2 regions of the Clostridium estertheticum genome follow, and region 2 is predicted to be linked to the other one. Evidence: a T-box and tRNA genes for the amino acid it is inferred to sense, from the RefSeq annotation. Region 2 holds a T-box; the other holds one or more tRNA genes.
The links. A T-box is a leader RNA that pairs with one kind of tRNA and senses whether it is charged. The one in region 2 lies ahead of ileS (isoleucine--tRNA ligase), so its partner is inferred to be a tRNA-Ile.

Region 1 (9,606 bases), 150 kb from region 2:
TCCTATGCTGTAATTTTCCGATGGCGTTGTATTTATTACCATTTTACAAGTTAATTTATTTTTATTGGTAATAACTTTAAAACCTTTTGTTAGTTCTTGAATGTCTATTACTTCTTCTTCTAGTTTAAATTTAACACCATTATCAAATGCTACTTCGCCATAGGATAATGCTAAATCAAATGGACAAATTACACCTGTATTTTTAGAATATAGTGCTTTTTTTATGTCTACATTTAGATTTGGTTCCATCTCATATATATATTCAGGGTCTAAAATAAGCACATCCTTTGTTCCTCTATCTATTGCTCTATTATATATTCCTTGTATTATATCTACTTCTTCATCAGTTTGAGCAAGTATTAAGGAACCACATCTTTTGAATGGAATATTAAATTTAGCACTTATAGTATCCATCATTTTATTTCCCATGCGTTCAAGCTTTGCGGTTAAAGTATCTTCACTCTCAACGCCATTATATATCATAGCAGTATTTATTAATGCTACATCATCTGCTATATCATAGTCTTTTTCAATAACAGCTATATTAAGATTATATTTTGAAATTTCATAAGCTACTGCACATCCAATTATTCCTCCGCCTAAAATAAGTACATCATAATCCATTATAACCCTCCAGCATACCTAAACTTTTTCTTTACATTGTTATTATATCCTTTTTTTAAACATACGACGCAGTATATAAAAACTTTTTAGATTATGTTAAATATATTCTATTTAATTACCTTATTAAGCACATCACCTAATAGTTTTATATATGTTTCATATTCATCCATTTTACCATTTCCTTTGGCTTCCATTGCCTTATTATATAGATCTTTAGCAATTTTTATATTATCCGATGTTTTAGAATCTAAATCTGAATTGTATACAGATTTAGATATATTAGTTCTATCATTAATATCAAATATTTGTTCTAATGCTAATTCTATATTATCATCTAAAATTATTTTGCCACCATAAGATACTATAACTTTTTTCATCTCTGGTATACTTGTTTTACCCTTAGCCCTTAAATACATAGGCTCTACATAAAGCAGAGAATTCTTAATTGGTACAATTACTGTTTCTCCAAATTGAACCTGAGACCCTTGCGTATTCCAGAGTGATAATTCCTTTGATATTACAGTATCTTGATTTATCTGTTGCTTAAATAATACTGGGCTATACACCGTTTGCTTTGGTGGCAATATATATAAGACCATTTTACCATAATTATTTCCATCCATCCTTGCTCCAAACAGCGATGCCATGTTATCCCGACCTTTAGTATTGAAATATTCAAGTAAAACCATTTCCTGCTTACTTTCCTTTGGTAATTTCATTATTAAGTAAGAAGCATCAATCTTTTCTTGTTTAGCTTCAATTTTCTCTTGATTTGTTGCTATCGACCATACATCATCTCCATTATAAAATACTTCTGGGTCTGTTATATGATATTTTTCTAAGAGATTTGATTGCAAACTAAATAGCCTCTCTGGGTATTTAAAGTGTTCTTTTATACCACTTGGAATTGACTCTAAATTTTTAAATAATTCGGGAAATATTTTTGAATAGCTATTTACTATAGGATCATTTTTATCAACTATATAAAAGTCAGGAGTTCCATCTAATGCATCAATAACTACTTTAACTGAATTCCTTATATAATTTTTGCCATCTTGTGGCTGTGAATATGGATATCTATTTGAAGTTGTATATGCATCTATAATCCAATATACCCTTCCTCCATTTATTACAATGTATGGATCATTATCATATGTTAAAAACGGAGCAATTTTTTTTACTCTTTCAAGTATATTTCTATCAATTAATATTTTACTTTTAGACGTAATGTCGTCAGATAATAAAAATTGAGCACTTTTTTGATCTATTGCAAATAGAATTCTATTTAAAATATTCATCTTTATTCCAGCCATACCTTCATAACTATTCATTTGGTTTTCCCCGCCCTTAGGGTAATCAAGCTCTCCAATTTTAGTATTAACAATGCTATAATCATTGGTTTTTTCACCAAAATATATTCTGGGATTAGCTAACTTTATATTTGTTTTATTTTCTAGTGGTATATTGTTAATTATGAAATCTGGTTGTCCTTCACTAGTTACAGAATTCACCTTACTCACAACAACGCCATACCCATGTGTATAAACTAAATGTCTATTCTGCCAAGTGTTTGAATTACCTTTTAACGACTCTAAATTAACTTCTCTCGGTGCTATAAATATTTGATTATATTTTCCATTAATATTATATCTATCAATATCTATATCATTAAATCCATAATAATACCTTAAATATTGGAATTGATTATAAAATTCTAACGCCGGTTTATAAGAATTTACTTTTATATTATTAACGGTATCTTTATTTTCTTTAATATCCTCTTTTGTTAAATCATTTTTTATCTCAAATGGTATTTCATCTATATTATTTATATTAAAAGCTTTTCTTGTACTATCTATATTGTACTGAATATAAGGTTTTTCTAGAGTTTTTTCGTTTGATTGAACTTCAAATTTTTGAACTGAAACTGATGTTATATTTTCCCCAATAATTAAAACAATTATCACAACAAAAGATATAACTATAGGTTTTATTTTATTTGTTAATATGCTTATAAATGTTATTATGGCAGATATTAAAGATACTACCGATATTACCTCATAAAACCTTAATGTTACATTTACATCCGTATAACTTGCTCCAAATACTATTCCATTTTGTGAATATACTAGATCCCAAGATTTAATTAAATATCCTAAAGACACTAAGAGTATTACAATTAAAGATAAAGCGGCAAGCTGCCTTCCTGCAAATTTAGTTAATTCGCCTCTTACGTTTCTAATATTCTTAAACTTTTTAAGTACAAAAAAATTATTCCTTCTTCTTGGATACATTATATAATCCTTTGACCTTAATATAATATACGTTATTATGGTAATTATCATTAAGCACACAATAAGAATTATAAACATCTTATATAGTGATTCAATTAATGGAAGTTTAAATATAAAAAATGAAATATCTTTTTTAAATAATGGATCTACAGAATTAAACTTTGTAGTACTCGCAAATTGTAATATTGTATACCAATATTTAGATGCAAAACTAAAAGATATTATAAAAGAAATTATAGTATTAATTAGAATACTAATACTACGTTTTATCTTTTCTTTATTTTTATTACCCTCTTCGACCTTTTTGCTTCTTAAAATAGTTCCTTTAACTATTTTATAATATGTCCATATTGATATATAACTTACTATAAATACTGGTATCATTAACTTTAAAATTGATGTTATCTTAGTAAAATATACAGATAAATAGCCAACTTCTTTAAACCATTGAATGTTTATGGCCAGCTTAACTATGTTACCTAAGAAAATTATAATAAATACTATTATCACGATAATAGTTACTATTGTTTTTTTCCCTTTCACAAGATTCACCTCTTATTTAATTTTAGTAATCTTCCTAGAGTTGAATATTTTGTTTCAATTGCACCAACTGGACATAATTCTTGACAACAAAAACATCTAATGCATTCATTCATATTCCATTTAGGGTTTAATTTATCTCCATTTTTAACCATTGTAATCACCACTGGCTTCTCTGGACATACCTCTGCACACCTACCACACCCTATACATTTTTCTTGAATAAGTGTTGGATTTGGTGCTATCATTCCCCTTAAAAAATTAGTTACAGCTGGGTTTATAAAATAAAAATTACCACCCTTTCGGCATAGTTTAAAGTTTTTTGCTTTCATATCCTCTAATTTTTCTCCAAGTATGTTTATATCTTTTGGAAGCACTACTCCCCAATTGCTATCGTATGCCTCTTTTAATACTGGTGTATCTAATGGGTTGTCATAACCTATAATCCTAACTGCAGTGGAATCTACAGCCGTTAAGCTTTGTCCCATAATTAAAGTATTCAAATTAAACGCCTGACCACTTTTAGGACCATTACCTTCCATCGCAATTATACCGTCTAAGATAGCAAAATTAGTCCCTACAGCGGTATTCAAATCCAGAAGCATCTTACAAAAATTATTTGCATCGGGCATTCTTGTATGCCAAGTTGCCTTCTGCGTTCCCGGTATGCATCCAAATTGATTTTTTACAGCCCCTGTATAATAAGCCATAGCATGTGTTTTAAGCTTTGGAAGTGTTATAACAACATCTGCGTCATAAGCAGCTTTAGCAACGTTCCACGATTTACATAAAATAGAATTATCTAATCTAACATGCACTGATTCTTTAAAATCTTCAAATTTAACCCCATATCTATCTGCAACTTCCATAAGACCAGATTTTTCTGCTGCCTTCCTTGAATCACCAAAACCTGGTGAATCACCAAAGCTAACATAATTTGAATATTCCTTAACAATTCTAATTACTGCCTCAAAAACAGCATAATGAGTTACCACTGGTGACTCCTTGCTTTCAACACTTAACATGTTAGGTTTCAAAAGTACTTTACTATCTTTAGGTATTAATTTTCTTAAAAATTCATCTCCACCCAATAATTCAAATCCTTCCCGTAACTTTTTTTCTATTAAATCAACATCATATTGTTCGCATTTTAAAAGTGCAACATTTTCCATAATAATCTCCCCTTATTAAATAAATCATCTCCTGCGGAGCTTCAATATTACAAAAATAAACTAATCAGAAATTAAATAATTTTTCTCTTTTAATTCTTTTATAATAGATTCTATAATTTCCTCATTATCCGCCTTTATAGTATGCAAATGTATACCTTTAGTTAAATATGATAATGGCTGAACACTTGATTCTTTAAATTTTTTTGTAAATACTTCGATATCCATAAGCGATTTTATCATAATCATTGCTCTTATTTCGCCATATAAAGGGTGCTCTACTGTTACATCTTCTACCACCCCTCCGAACTTAACAATACATTCAAGCTCATTATATATGTCATTACGTCCATGTGAAACTGCTATTACTCTCCGCACAAAATTATTTTCTTCACTAGGAATCAAATAACCTTCTGGAGTTGCAATTATGTTTACTCCTTCTGCTCTTATAATTGCTATATCCTTTACAATAACCTGCCTTGTGACTCCTAATTTTTCTGCTAGAAACTGACCTTTATATGTATTATTATTTGTAACTAGTAGATTTCTAATATATTCTCTTCTTTCCTTTGAATTCATTTCATCCTCCTAGTATATGTATTTAATTATATTCTAGCACTCTTCACTAGTTCTTAAAAATGTTTTATAATATATAAATTATTCCATTTATATATACTTTTTTTAATTTATTATAAATAGTTATAAAAAAAGAAACTATTATTAGTTTCTTAATTTTTATTATCACATTCCTTTAATATATTCAATTCTATATCGTCTATTATACTATTGTTATGATGATTTTTTATCAAAAATAAAAATCTATCATCGTATCCATATTGTTTCAATAAATTACAACCTATCTCTCCATGGTTATAATACATATTAACATTTTTTAATTTGTTAAATGCTCTAATTTTTCCATTTGTTATTTTATGCAATATAACCATTATAGCTTTATCTATTGGATTCATTGTACTATATATCTTGCCTATATCATGTAACAATGCTACTTTTATCAAATTAATTGATTGTAATTTTCTTTTGTTACAATTTGTTTCTACATCTCTAGCTACATTTATGCAATGCTTTTGTTCATATGTAGGTAGTTTATTAAATAACTTCAATTCATAAGTTTTTAAATAAGTTTTTAGGAAATCTACATCTTTATCATTAAGTTTAGCAACCATTGATCTGTAAAACTGCTTTATTCTATATAGTGACAATGTAGTTCTCCCTTCATATTCTAAACTTTTTTATTCATTTACACATTTCATTTGAGTATTTTTATTAATTTACAACTAATTTTTAACGAAATAAAAAACAGTCTAATATAGACTGTTTTTTGGTGGAGATAAAGGGAATCGAACCCTTGACCCCCTGCGTGCAAGGCAGGTGCTCTCCCAGCTGAGCTATATCCCCATATGGTGGACCTTCAGGGACTCGAACCCCAGACCGACCGGTTATGAGCCGGTAGCTCTAACCAACTGAGCTAAAGATCCATATGAATATTTGGCGACAACCTACTCTTCCACAAGGTCACCCCTGCAGTACCATCGGCGCATTGAAGCTTAACCTTCGTGTTCGGTATGGGAACGGGTGTTACCTTCATGCCATAATCACCAAATTTATAAGGTATTAACCTTACTTTAAAAGTATACCAAGCAATAGTTAAATTGTCAATACATTTTATGAGATATTCTCTCAAAATTGCACAGTATTCGCATTATTAATATTAATTGTTACTTATGTTATCTTGGTCAAGCCCTCGACTTATTAGTATTAGTCAGCTGAACATGTTACCATGCTTACACCTCTAACCTATCAACCTGGTGGTCTTCCAGGAGTCTTACTTGCACCACACTTACGTGTGGACAATGGGAAATCTCATCTTAGGGTGGGCTTCACGCTTAGATGCTTTCAGCGTTTATCCCTTCCAAACATAGCTACCCAGCGATGCCACTGGCGTGACAACTGGTGCACCAGAGGTTTGTCCATCCCGGTCCTCTCGTACTAAGGACAGCTCCCTTCAAATTTCCTACGCCCGCGACGGATAGGGACCGAACTGTCTCACGACGTTCTGAACCCAGCTCGCGTGCCGCTTTAATGGGCGAACAGCCCAACCCTTGGGACCTACTTCAGCCCCAGGATGCGACGAGCCGACATCGAGGTGCCAAACCTCCCCGTCGATGTGGACTCTTGGGGGAGATCAGCCTGTTATCCCCGAGGTAGCTTTTATCCGTTGAGCGATGGCCCTCCCACGAGGTACCACCGGATCACTAAGCCCGACTTTCGTCCCTGCTCCACTTGTAAGTGTCGCAGTCAGGCTCCCTTCTGCCTTTGCACTCTTCGCGCGATTTCCAACCGCGCTGAGGGAACCTTTGGGCGCCTCCGTTACTCTTTCGGAGGCGACCGCCCCAGTCAAACTGCCCACCTAACAATGTCCTGTGACCAGATTCATGGCCTCCAGTTAGAACCTCAGTACTGTCAGGGTGGTATCCCAAGGATGACTCCACACAGGCTGACGCCCATGTATCGTAGTCTCCCACCTATCCTGTACAGACAATACCGAAATTCAATGCTAAGCTACAGTAAAGCTCTACGGGGTCTTTCCGTCCAATCGCGGGTATCCAGCATCTTCACTGGAACTACAATTTCGCCGGATGTACTGTTGAGACAGTGCCCAAATCATTACGCCATTCGTGCGGGTCGGAACTTACCCGACAAGGAATTTCGCTACCTTAGGACCGTTATAGTTACGGCCGCCGTTTACTGGGGCTTAAGTTCATAGCCTCGCCGAGAGCAAGCTCTCAGCTAACTAATCCCCTTAACCTTCCAGCACCGGGCAGGCGTCAGCCCCTATACATCAGCTTTCGCTTTAGCAGAGACCTGTGTTTTTGCTAAACAGTTGCTTGGGCCTATTCTCTGCGACCTACTTACGTAGGCACCCCTTCTCCCGAAGTTACGGGGTCAATTTGCCGAGTTCCTTAACAGTAATTCTTCCGATGGTCTTAGGATTCTCTCCTCACCTACCTGTGTCGGTTTGCGGTACGGGCACCAATATCCTCGATAGAGACTTTTCTTGGCAGCGTGGAATCAGATACTTCAGCAATAAATTGCCTTCCCCATTACATCTCAGCGTTAAGAGCAAACGGATTTGCCTGCTTGCTCCGCCTAAATGCTTAGACACACATCCAATAGTGTGCACATCTTATCCTCCTGCGTCATCCCATTTCTAATAACGTCCATTGGTGGTATCGGAATATCAACCGATTGTCCATCACCTACGCCTTTCGGCCTCGGCTTAGGTCCCGACTAACCCTGAGAGGACGAGCCTTCCTCAGGAAACCTTAGGTTTTCGACCGTTAAGATTCTCACTTAACTCTCGCTACTCATGCCAACATTCTCACTTCTGTACCGTCCACCACTCCTTACGGTATGACTTCAGCCAGTACAGAAAGCTCCTCTACCGCTTACACAATTGTGTAAACCCATAGCTTCGGTGGTAAGTTTTAGCCCCGGACATCTTCGGCGCAGGATCTCTTGACTAGTGAGCTATTACGCACTCTTTGAATGAGTGGCTGCTTCTGAGCCAACATCCTAGTTGTCTTAGAAATCCCACATCCTTTTCCACTTAACTTACACTTTGGGACCTTAGCTGATGGTCTGGGCTGTTTCCCTTTTGACTACGGATCTTATCATTCGCAGTCTGACTGCCGAAATAAAAGTATATGGCATTCGGAGTTTGATAGGGTTCAGTAACTGTTGTCAGCCCCTAGCCCATTCAGTGCTCTACCTCCATTACTCAATTAATCGACGCTAGCCCTAAAGCTATTTCGAGGAGAACCAGCTATCTCCGAGTTCGATTGGAATTTCTCCGCTATCCACAGCTCATCCCATGGTTTTTCAACACCAACGTGGTTCGGACCTCCACGGAATTTTACTTCCGCTTCATCCTGGCCATGGATAGGTCACCCGGTTTCGGGTCTACGACATGCAACTAGAACGCCCTATTCAGACTCGGTTTCCCTTCGGCTCCGTACCTTAAGTACTTAACCTTGCTACATATCGTAACTCGTTGGCTCGTTCTACAAAAAGCACGCCGTCACACATAAAAAGTGCTTCGACCGGTTGTAGGCACACGGTTTCAGGTTCTATTTCACTCCCCTTCCGGGGTTCTTTTCACCTTTCCCTCACGGTACTTCTTCACTATCGGTCACTAGGTAGTATTTAGCCTTGGGAGGTGGTCCTCCCAGCTTCCCACAAGGTTTCACGTGTCTCGTGGTACTCTGGATTAGATCTGACTGTTCTTCCTTTTCATTTACAGGCCTATTACCTTCTGCGGAGCAGCTTTCCAGCTATCTTCAATTAAAGAATTGCAGTATTTATGATCTATCCTCAACCCCTAAGTCAAAGACTTAGGTTTGGGCTCATTCCCTTTCGCTCGCCGCTACTTAGGAAATCGATATTTCTTTCTCTTCCTCCGGGTACTTAGATGTTTCAGTTCCCCGGGTGTACCTCTGTATACCTATTTATTCAGTATGCAGTACATAGTTGTTACTATGTGGGTTCCCCCATTCGGAAATCTTTGGATCACAGGCTATTTGCGCCTACCCAAAGCTTATCGCAGCTTAACGCGTCCTTCTTCGGCTCCTAGTGCCAAGGCATTCGCCATGCGCCCTTTGTAGCTTGACCTTTGATTCTGTCTATTTACATAGACTATTTTGTTTCTTAATATTAATTTTGCGAAATCATAATAAATTAACCTATAACCACTCTCGTGGATCTAAATCTTTTTAAAACAATTTTATACACTGTGCAATTTTCAAAGAACATTTTAAGAAAAACTATTAATTAATTAGCTCCTAAGAGTTAATATAATTAGTCTCTCAAAATTAAACAGAGAAATAGGAACGAGTAATTACAATAGATATTTTGAAGAATAATTAAATTCTTCTATTGCATCGACCGAAGTCAATACA
Region 2 (9,606 bases):
GCAATAGAAACTCCCGCCTCTCTTGCAACATCTTTTATTGAAGCAGCCATATTTTTCAACTCCTACTATTTTCTTATCTTATCATTATACTTATAAAACCCTTTCATTTCAAGCTATAATACGAACTTACACTAAAGTATGTCCCAATACAGTAATCTTAACCTATACTTTTTATTATTGCCAGTTAATATATTCCTTAATCGTAACCTTATCTTATTTATTTCCTAATTTTATAGATTATATCCAAATTTTACAGCTAATAAAAAGGGAGTATGTGGCACTCGTCACATACTCCCTTTTGCTATTATTAATTATAACTTAACTAAATCTAATTGTAAGTCCTCACCATTTATCTTTACCGTCTTGTATTCTCTATCTTTGTTATATAGAATTTCCACAGATAAAGTATCTTTTTTAATTTGATCTTCAAATTTAGCTATTACATTTTGAAGCATTTCATTTCCAGATACGTATATTGTAATCTTATCAGCAACTTCAAAACCACTTTCTTTTCTCATGTTTTGAATTTTGCTTAAGATTTCACGTACGTTTCCTTCTTCTTTAAGCTCATCAGTTATGTGAGTTATTAATACTACTCCCATTTCGCCTTCGCCAGCAAAAGCATATCCTTCAAGTCCTTGCATTGTAACAAGTAATTTCTCACTATCTAATTCTATTTCAGTTCCATTTACATCGATAGTAACTACATTACCCTTATTTATAGTTTGAGCAAGTTCCATTTGGTTCATTGCGCCAATAGCTTTTTTTATACCAGGTATTAATCTGCCATATGGTTTTCCAAGTACTGGTAAATTAGGTTTAATTTCAAATTTAACATATTTAGAAATATCAGCTCCTAGCTCTACTTCTTTAATGTTAAGTTCTTCTTTAACTATCTGTCCATAATACTCTGGAAGAGATTTAGAACTAACAAGCATCTTAGAAAGTGGCTGTCTATTTTTTATATTAGCAGCATTTCGTGCACTTCTTCCTAATTTAACAGTTCTATAAGCCACATCCATTTCTTCTTCTAATGCCTTATCTACTTGATCTTCTCTATATTCAGGCCAAGCACATAAATGGATACTTTCTGGCGCTTTTTTGTCAAAAGCAACTACTAAATTCTGATATAGTTCTTCTGTTATAAACGGTATAAATGGTGCAGATATTTTTGCAAAAGTTGTGATAACTCTATATAGCGTCATATAAGCGCCTATCTTATCCTCTGTAAGTGACTCTACCCAGTATCTTGATCTATTACGTCTTACATACCAATTAGAAAGTTCCTCAATAAAGTCTTCTAGTTCAAGTGCTCCTTGAGTTATTCTATAGTTAGTTAAGTGCTCATCTATATCTTTCACTAATGAATTTAATTTTGACATCATCCATTTGTCCATAATATTAACTGATTCAAAGCTTTCATATTTAGTAGGGTCAAAATTATCAATATCAGCATATAAAATGTAGAATGAGTATACATTCCAAAGTGTTCCTATGAACTTTCTTTGTGCATCTATAACTGCACCCTCATAAAATCTTGATGGTAACCATGGTGCACTAGCTGTATAGAAATACCATCTAAGAGCATCTGCGCCTTGATTTTCGAGAATCGTAAATGGACTTAACACATTACCCTTATGTTTAGACATTTTAAGTCCGTTTTTATCTAATACATGGCCTAGTACTATACAGTTTTCAAATGGGTTTGTATCAAATACAGTAGTAGATATTGCAAGTAATGTATAGAACCATCCTCTTGTTTGATCCACTGCCTCTGAAATAAATTGAGCTGGGAAATTAGCTTCAAATACTTCTTTGTTTTCAAATGGATAGTGATGTTGAGCAAATGGCATTGATCCTGAATCAAACCAACAATCTATGACTTCTTCTACCCTAGTCATAGTTTTTCCGCATTCAGGACACTTTAAGTGAACATTATCTATATATGGTTTATGAAGTTCTATTCCGCCAGGTACATCTATTCCTTTCTCATTAAGTTCCGCTATGCTTCCTATAAGTTCACGATGTCCGCATTCGCATTCCCATATTGGAAGTGGAGTTCCCCAATACCTTGTTCTACTTATACTCCAATCTATAACGCCTTCAAGGAATTTACCCATTCTCCCTGTTCGTACGTTGTCTGGCATCCAATTGACCTTATTGTTATTTTCTATAAGTTTGTCTCTCATAGAAGACATTCTTACAAACCAGCTTTCTCTTGGATAATATAAAAGTGGTGTATCACATCTCCAACAATGTGGATATGAATGTTCAAATTTCTCTGCTTTATATAAAACATTATTTTCTTTTAAGTATTCTAATATCTTAGCATCTGCATCTTTAACAAAAATGCCTTTCCATGGAGTAACACAGTCAACAAACTTACCTTCCACGTCAACTAAGTTAATAAGTGGCAAGTCATATTTCTTACCAAGTAAGTTATCATCTTCACCATATGCTGGTGCAATATGAACTATCCCTGTACCATCAGAAAGAGTTACAAAATCTCCATGAACTACATAGAAAGCTTTTTCTTTTGGTGTATAGAAATCAAACATTTGCTCATATTCAAGGCCCAGTAAAGCTTCTCCTTTAAATTCACGTACTACTTCATACTCTCCCTCGAGTTTACTTAATAAATCTCTTGAGAGTATTAAAGTTTCACCTTCTTGGACAGCTTCAACATAATCATATTTTTTATTAACTGCAAGTGCTACATTACTTGGAAGTGTCCAAGGAGTCGTAGTCCATACAAGTATGTATTTATCTTCATTTTTCACTTTGAATTTTACGTATGCTGACATTTCTTTTACATCTTTATATCCTTGAGCTACTTCATGAGAAGATAAAGAAGTTCCACATCTCGGGCAATAAGGCATTACCTTATGACCTTTGTATAATAGATCTTTATCCCACATTTGTTTTAATGCCCACCAAACTGATTCAATATAATCATTATGATAAGTTACATAAGGGTTATCCATATCAACCCAATATCCTACTCTCTCAGACATTTCTTTCCACATATTAACGTAACTAAAAACACTAGCCTTACATTCTTCAACGAATTTTTCTACTCCGTATGCTTCTATGCCTGGCTTGCCGTCGATTCCAAGTTTCTTTTCTATTTCAAGTTCTACTGGTAATCCATGAGTATCCCATCCAGCTTTTCTTGGAACATTATATCCCTTCATTACCTTATATCTTGGTATTAAATCCTTCATAACTCTAGTTAAAACGTGACCTATATGTGGTTTACCATTTGCTGTTGGTGGACCATCATAGAAAGTAAAGGTCTTTCCCTCTTTATTTAAGTCAAAATTCTTTTGAATGATATCTTTTTCTTTCCAAAGCTTAAGTACATCATTTTCTATGTCCATAAAGTTTTTAGAAGGATCAATTTTTTTATACATAATAAAACTCCTTTTTCAATTTTATTTGATAATAACCAATTAGACATGTAGAACTTTTCATCTTAATTGTTTTTACCTTTATTAGATATTAATTGAAACTACATTTTTAAATATAAAAACTCCGCCCTATTTAATAGGGCGAAGTTAAATTCGCTAAACCACCTATAACACAAATATAAAGTCAAGTACAATTATACCTTATTCTTTAACGCAGAAATACGGATAAGCTTACTAAACTTTCAGCTCTCAGCTCATAGGTGATTTTCTTTAAACCTTCACTATGGGTTTTCACCTTTCCCCACTCTCTTTAAGTTACTTGCTTAAATACTTTTCCTAATCAAAGCTTTTAATTAGTCATAATTAATATAACTTCTTACCATTATATTATAATGGATTTTTGTTGTCAATTTGTTTTTGAATTTTCTTACAATTAATATGCTCAAAAACTACTTATTTAAATCTTTTGATCCATATTAAAAAATAAAAGCCTCAATATTTGTTAAGTATTATTATACAATGCTTGCAATAACTGCTATGATTATTCATTTCGCACATTTCCCTAGATATATGTGATATAATATTAGTTAAAAATGAATACAAAAATATAAATGCTTTTAAAATTTGTTTATTTAATGAATTTACGTTTTCATCAACTTGCAAAATACTATCATTATTTCGTAATTAATTAAAATTCTTGATGTTTTGTATTGACACAAATTCATTTTTGTAATAAAATCATTTTATTTACTACTATAATTTAGTTATGTATTAATATGCATTTTACATACCTATGTGTATTCAAATTATCACAAACAATTTAAACATTTTTATTAAAAATTCTATTAATTAAAATGTCAATTAAATATATATTTAAAGGAGGACTATTATTTTGAAAAAATTAATTTATGTAATCCCTAAAGAAAAACATTCTGAAAAGGACATTAAAGACATCCTACTTGCACACTCTGAGGTGAAATTCGTTTCCCTTGTTGGTATTGACTTATCGGGTAATGACACTGATGAGAGAATTCCAATGAAAATATTTTTGGATGATATCAGTGGTTTCTCAAATGGTGTTATTCAAACTGATGGTTCATCTGTAGTATTGCCAGGTATCGCAACTCTAAACAATGCTAAATTGGATATGCTTGCAGATGCTGACTGTAATTGGTACATTGATTATAATTATGAAAATATTGACCCTGAAACACAACTACCAATAGGTACCTTAAAAGTTCCATGTACATTATTACATGATAAAATTCCAGTAGATTCAAGATCAATCCTAAAGAGATCTGTTGAAACTTTTAAAACAACTCTTCTTGATTTACTTAAAGAAAATCCATCTGCTTTAAGTTCTTTTGATTTTGAATATAAAGATATTGATAATTTAATGCTCACATCTGCTACTGAGTTAGAATTTTGGGTAAAAACTCCTAATGATAAGGCTGATATAGAAGAACTTTCTACATCTCAAGTACTAAAAGAGCAATATTGGAGTAAAACTAAAGGAAACGTTAGAACAGCCCTTGAACAAACTCTTCTATTAATGCAAGAATATGGTTTCGAACCTGAAATGGGACATAAAGAAGTTGGCGGAGTAAAAGCTCAAATAGGTGAAGCTGGTTCTCTTACACATATTATGGAACAACTTGAAATAGATTGGAAATACTCTGATGCTCTTCAATGTGCAGATAATGAGTTATTCATTAGAAATTTAGTAAAAGAAACATTCAGAATTAACGGTTTAGATGTTAACTTTTTAGCAAAACCTGTTCATGATGTAGCCGGCAGTGGTGAACATACTCATATTGGAATCGCTGTAAAATTAAAGAGTGGAAAGAGAGTTAACTTATTCAATTCCGATAACAACCACTTCCTAAGTACTTTAGGTTATGCTTCAGTAATGGGTGTACTTAAAAATTATGAAGTAATAAACCCATTTGTTTCTTCAACAAATGATTCTTTAAGAAGATTAAAAGTTGGTTTTGAGGCTCCTATATGTATAGTAACATCACTTGGTCACAGCGTTGATGTTCCATCTAGAAATAGATCTATACTACTCGCATTAATAAGAGATCTTGATAATCCACTTGCTACAAGGTTTGAACTTCGCGCTCCATGCCCACATACTAATACTTACCTTGCTTTATCTACTTTATACATGGGTATGCTTGATGGTATAGTATACGCAATCAAAAATAATAAATCAGAAGATGATCTTTTGAAAGAATTATCTAAAGCACCAGGAGACGACGCAGATTATTTAGAAAAAGATAGAGCTTACAGAAGTGAAGAAGATGTATTTGAATACTATACTGAAGCGCAGCGTGCAGATTACTTTGGTAAAGCACCTAAAACTGTTTATGAAAATGTTAGTTCACTAGACGAATTTCCAACTAAACTTGAAATTCTTAAAACTGGCGGTGTATTTACTACTAGCATAATAAATAGTTTTAGAATGGCAATAACATCTAGATGGGTTACTGAAATAAACAATAGATTGTTAAACAATTATGCAGAAGAAATTAGAAAGTGTAAAATGATTCACACTGCTGAAAAAGCTTTAGATTTAGACTTAGCAAATTGGCAAAAAGTTAATGATCTAAGACATGCTCTTATGAAAGATACTTATTCTAAAACTAGTCTATTTACTAAGATAAACGAAGCTTCAAACATTGAAAATTACAAGGAACTTTCTACATTACAAATACAATTAGATGCACAAATCGAAGAACTTAGATTCTGTTATTCTAACTATAAAAAGAATTTACTAGATATATAATAAATTTTAAACTTATATAATATTAATCACAAAAACAACCTCAATAGTATTTTACTATTGAGGTTGTTTTTTGTGATTTTACTTTAAGCATTTAAATAATAATTAATAAGTTATGCTTGTTATTCCTAAAGTATTAAGAATACCTTTTGCTATTGCATTAGCTACTTTAGTTTGGTATGCTGCGTTATTTAATAGTTTTTCTTGTGCTGAATTAGAAATAAATCCAGTTTCTACAAGTACAGCTGTAGCATCCGTATTTTTTATAACATAATAATTTGCAGTTCTAATTCCCCTATCTGTTGATCCAGTTGCATTCACTATATTAGTCTGAATTGCTTGTGCAAGTTTTGATGAAGCTGCGCTCCCCGCATAAGTATAAGTTTCAGTGCCGCTAGCTGATACAGCATCGGCACTATTCGCATGAATACTTACAAAATAATTTGGTTTAGCATTATTAGAAATATCACATATTGCTTGAAGGTTCTGTGTAACATTGCTTGTCCAGCTTACTTTGTCACTATTTCTTGTGTATATTGTCTCAACATTATTTTTCGTTAATACCGCTCCCACTTTTAAAGCAATGGCAAGATTTACGGTTTTTTCCATAACGCCTGTTGGTCCTACTGCTCCAGAATCATATCCTCCATGACCTGGATCTAAAACTACCTTGTACTTTGACGTAGTAGGTGCTGCTTTTACAGTAATATCAGCCTTTGCATTAATAACTGCTCCAACCACAGTTCCATAGTAGGTAGTGGATCCTACAACACTTGTAGCAACTGATTTAAGCCATGACACACTAACCGTTTGTTTTGAACCATTACTCATAATTGCCGTTACAGTTTTGGGTAATGTATATGTACCCCCTACTGTTACACTACCTGTTATATCTGGTATTGAAGATATTTTTAAGGTATTGTCATAAGTAGTATCAGTATTTGCAAAGCCAGCATAATTCATTAAACCATTAGCTATAGCTTTTGCAGCATTATTTTGATACTGTGCACTTATAAGCAATGACTGTTCAGCTGGATTGGATAAGAAACCCAGATATGTTACTATTGAAGGACAACTTGTCTTATTTAATATTGTAGTACTTCCTACTTGTATCCCTCTATCTTTAGCCTGTGTTGCTTTTATTAATTCGGCTTGAACGAAGGTCGCAAGCGTCTTATTCTTACTAAGACCCGTTGTATAATATGTTTCAATTCCATTGGCAGTATTTACATCTGAATCATTGGTGTTTATGCTTAAAAACACGTTCGCATTAGCATTCTTAGCTATCAACGCTTTTGCGTCATCTTCACCACTCTGAGTCCAAGCTACTGAATCTGTAGTTCTTGTATACACTACATTAAATCCTCTTGCTTTTAGTATACTACCCAATTTTAATGCTGTACTTAAATTTATATCCTTAGCCTTAATTCCACTTGAGCCTTTAATTACGCTATAGTATTGACCAGGATCAATACATACAGTAAATTCACTTGGTTTTGTAGGTTCGCTTTTAGCAGGTTCACTTTTAGTAGTAAAATTCATCCTAACTTCACTTGGAAGAAATTTTCCATCAGAAGACTTAACCTGATCTGTAACTATTAAAGTATATGTCTTATTATATTCATAATCTTTCACTGGTTGGACCACTACATTTTTATTATTATTTTCTAAACTAACTTTAATATCTATGTAATTACCATCTTGGGAAAGCACCTTAATATTTGTGGTGTTCACCGTAGTTGTACTAAGTACCTTGTTAAAACTTACTGTCCAAGGCTTACTAACTACTACATCTTTTTTAGAATCCATATTTGTTACTGTACTAGCCTTTGCTATTGTTTGCATAGGTATACACACAACTAAAGCTAAAATCATAATTATAAATGTTTTAAAAATCTTTTTCATATAATCCCTCCTAAATCCTCATAATTGCTGAACAAAATCATTACAATAATTCACAATATATTTTAACTATTCATTAAAAATCTGCTTCTTTAAATTTTTATAGTTTATTACTCTATAAATAGTGGCATAATTTAATTATAAATAGTATTATAAAATATTCATTCACTATAAGATACGTTCCATTTAAATAATGGTTTCAGTTTATGTAAATAAATACATTTTTTTTAAAGAAGGGAGGAATTACATGAAAATCACTTGGCTAGGTCATTCATGTTTTCTTTTAGAAGATTCAAAAGGTAATAAGATTTTAACGGATCCATTTGATGCTACTTTAGGTTATAAAATTTATAAAGGTAGCCCCGATATTGTAACTATAAGCCATCAACATTTTGATCATAATTACACTAGAGAACTTACTAGCAATTATAAAATTGTAAATAGGATTGGTATGTCCACTATTTATGATATACCTATAAAAGGTATTCCTTCTTATCATGACAAAAATAAGGGTGCAAAACGTGGTGAAAACATAATATTCACCTTTACAATGGATGGGTACTCAGTGTGTCATTTAGGTGATTTAGGTCACACCCTTTCTAATGATGATCTTCATGCTATTGGTTCTATAGATATACTGTTTGTTCCTGTAGGCGGTAACTACACACTAGACGGAAAAGAGGCCTCACAAGTTACTAAGAAAATAAATCCTAAAATAGTTATACCTATGCACTACAAAACATCCCAGGTGTCTCTCCCTTTAGATGGTATCGAAAAATTTCTTATATATATGAAAAATGCCACAAAAACAGGTAGTAATACCTTAGTAATTGATGATAAAATGACCGACTCTCTAGCCGTTAAAATATTAAATTTTGTTTAACAGATAAATACTTTATATTTACATTTATATTAATTAGTTCCAATGCATACATATTTAATATAAACTACTATAAATATGATAAATATATTTATTTTTTTCTAAAATCTATTTAAAAATATACTAAAGTGTAGTATCATTATAATTATATTATGAATGTTACAAATTTTTTTATTCAGGAGGAAAGTTATATGAAAACAGGTACAGTTAAATGGTTTAATTCAGAAAAAGGGTTTGGATTTTTATCAGTAGAAGGAGAAGAGGATGTATTCGTACATTTCTCAGCTATTCAAGGAGACGGATACAAATCTTTAGAAGAAGGACAACAAGTCCAATTTGAAATAACTACTGGCGCTAGAGGCCCTCAAGCTTCAAACGTTACTAGATTGTAATTCAAAATCTAATTAATCTATAATAATTTATATTATAGAAAAAAAACCTATCACCTTGTGATAGGTTTTTTTTAATTTAGTTGCAAAAACAAGCAGCAAGGCTTATATGAAGAAATATCACATCTCATACATCATATTCAGTTTTACCTTGGATAATAACTTATCGTATTTAAAACTAACCACAATGTCAAATAAGCCCCTATATATAATTATTAATAGTTTAAGACATCTCTGTAT

Region 1: it encodes a tRNA-Ile, which carries the amino acid that the T-box ahead of ileS (isoleucine--tRNA ligase) is inferred to sense. The anticodon was not compared.

What each region holds. Positions count from the first base shown of each region.
Region 1 is NZ_CP015756.1:10,806-20,411, reverse strand. It holds gene A7L45_RS00085 (NAD(P)/FAD-dependent oxidoreductase) at 1-624, opposite strand, end outside; gene A7L45_RS00080 (UPF0182 family protein) at 732-3,461, opposite strand; gene A7L45_RS00075 (DUF362 domain-containing protein) at 3,467-4,630, opposite strand; gene A7L45_RS00070 (transcription repressor NadR) at 4,691-5,206, opposite strand; gene A7L45_RS00065 (HD domain-containing protein) at 5,356-5,850, opposite strand; tRNA gene A7L45_RS00060 (tRNA-Ala) at 5,971-6,046, opposite strand; tRNA gene A7L45_RS00055 (tRNA-Ile) at 6,050-6,126, opposite strand; rRNA gene rrf (5S ribosomal RNA) at 6,135-6,251, opposite strand; rRNA gene A7L45_RS00045 (23S ribosomal RNA) at 6,381-9,319, opposite strand.
Region 2 is NZ_CP015756.1:161,284-170,889, reverse strand. It holds gene A7L45_RS00800 (LacI family DNA-binding transcriptional regulator) at 1-50, opposite strand, end outside; gene ileS (isoleucine--tRNA ligase) at 312-3,413, opposite strand; T-box leader at 3,545-3,763, opposite strand; gene A7L45_RS00790 (type I glutamate--ammonia ligase) at 4,300-6,198, shown strand; gene A7L45_RS00785 (N-acetylmuramoyl-L-alanine amidase) at 6,301-8,100, opposite strand; gene A7L45_RS00780 (MBL fold metallo-hydrolase) at 8,345-8,980, shown strand; gene A7L45_RS00775 (cold-shock protein) at 9,169-9,369, shown strand.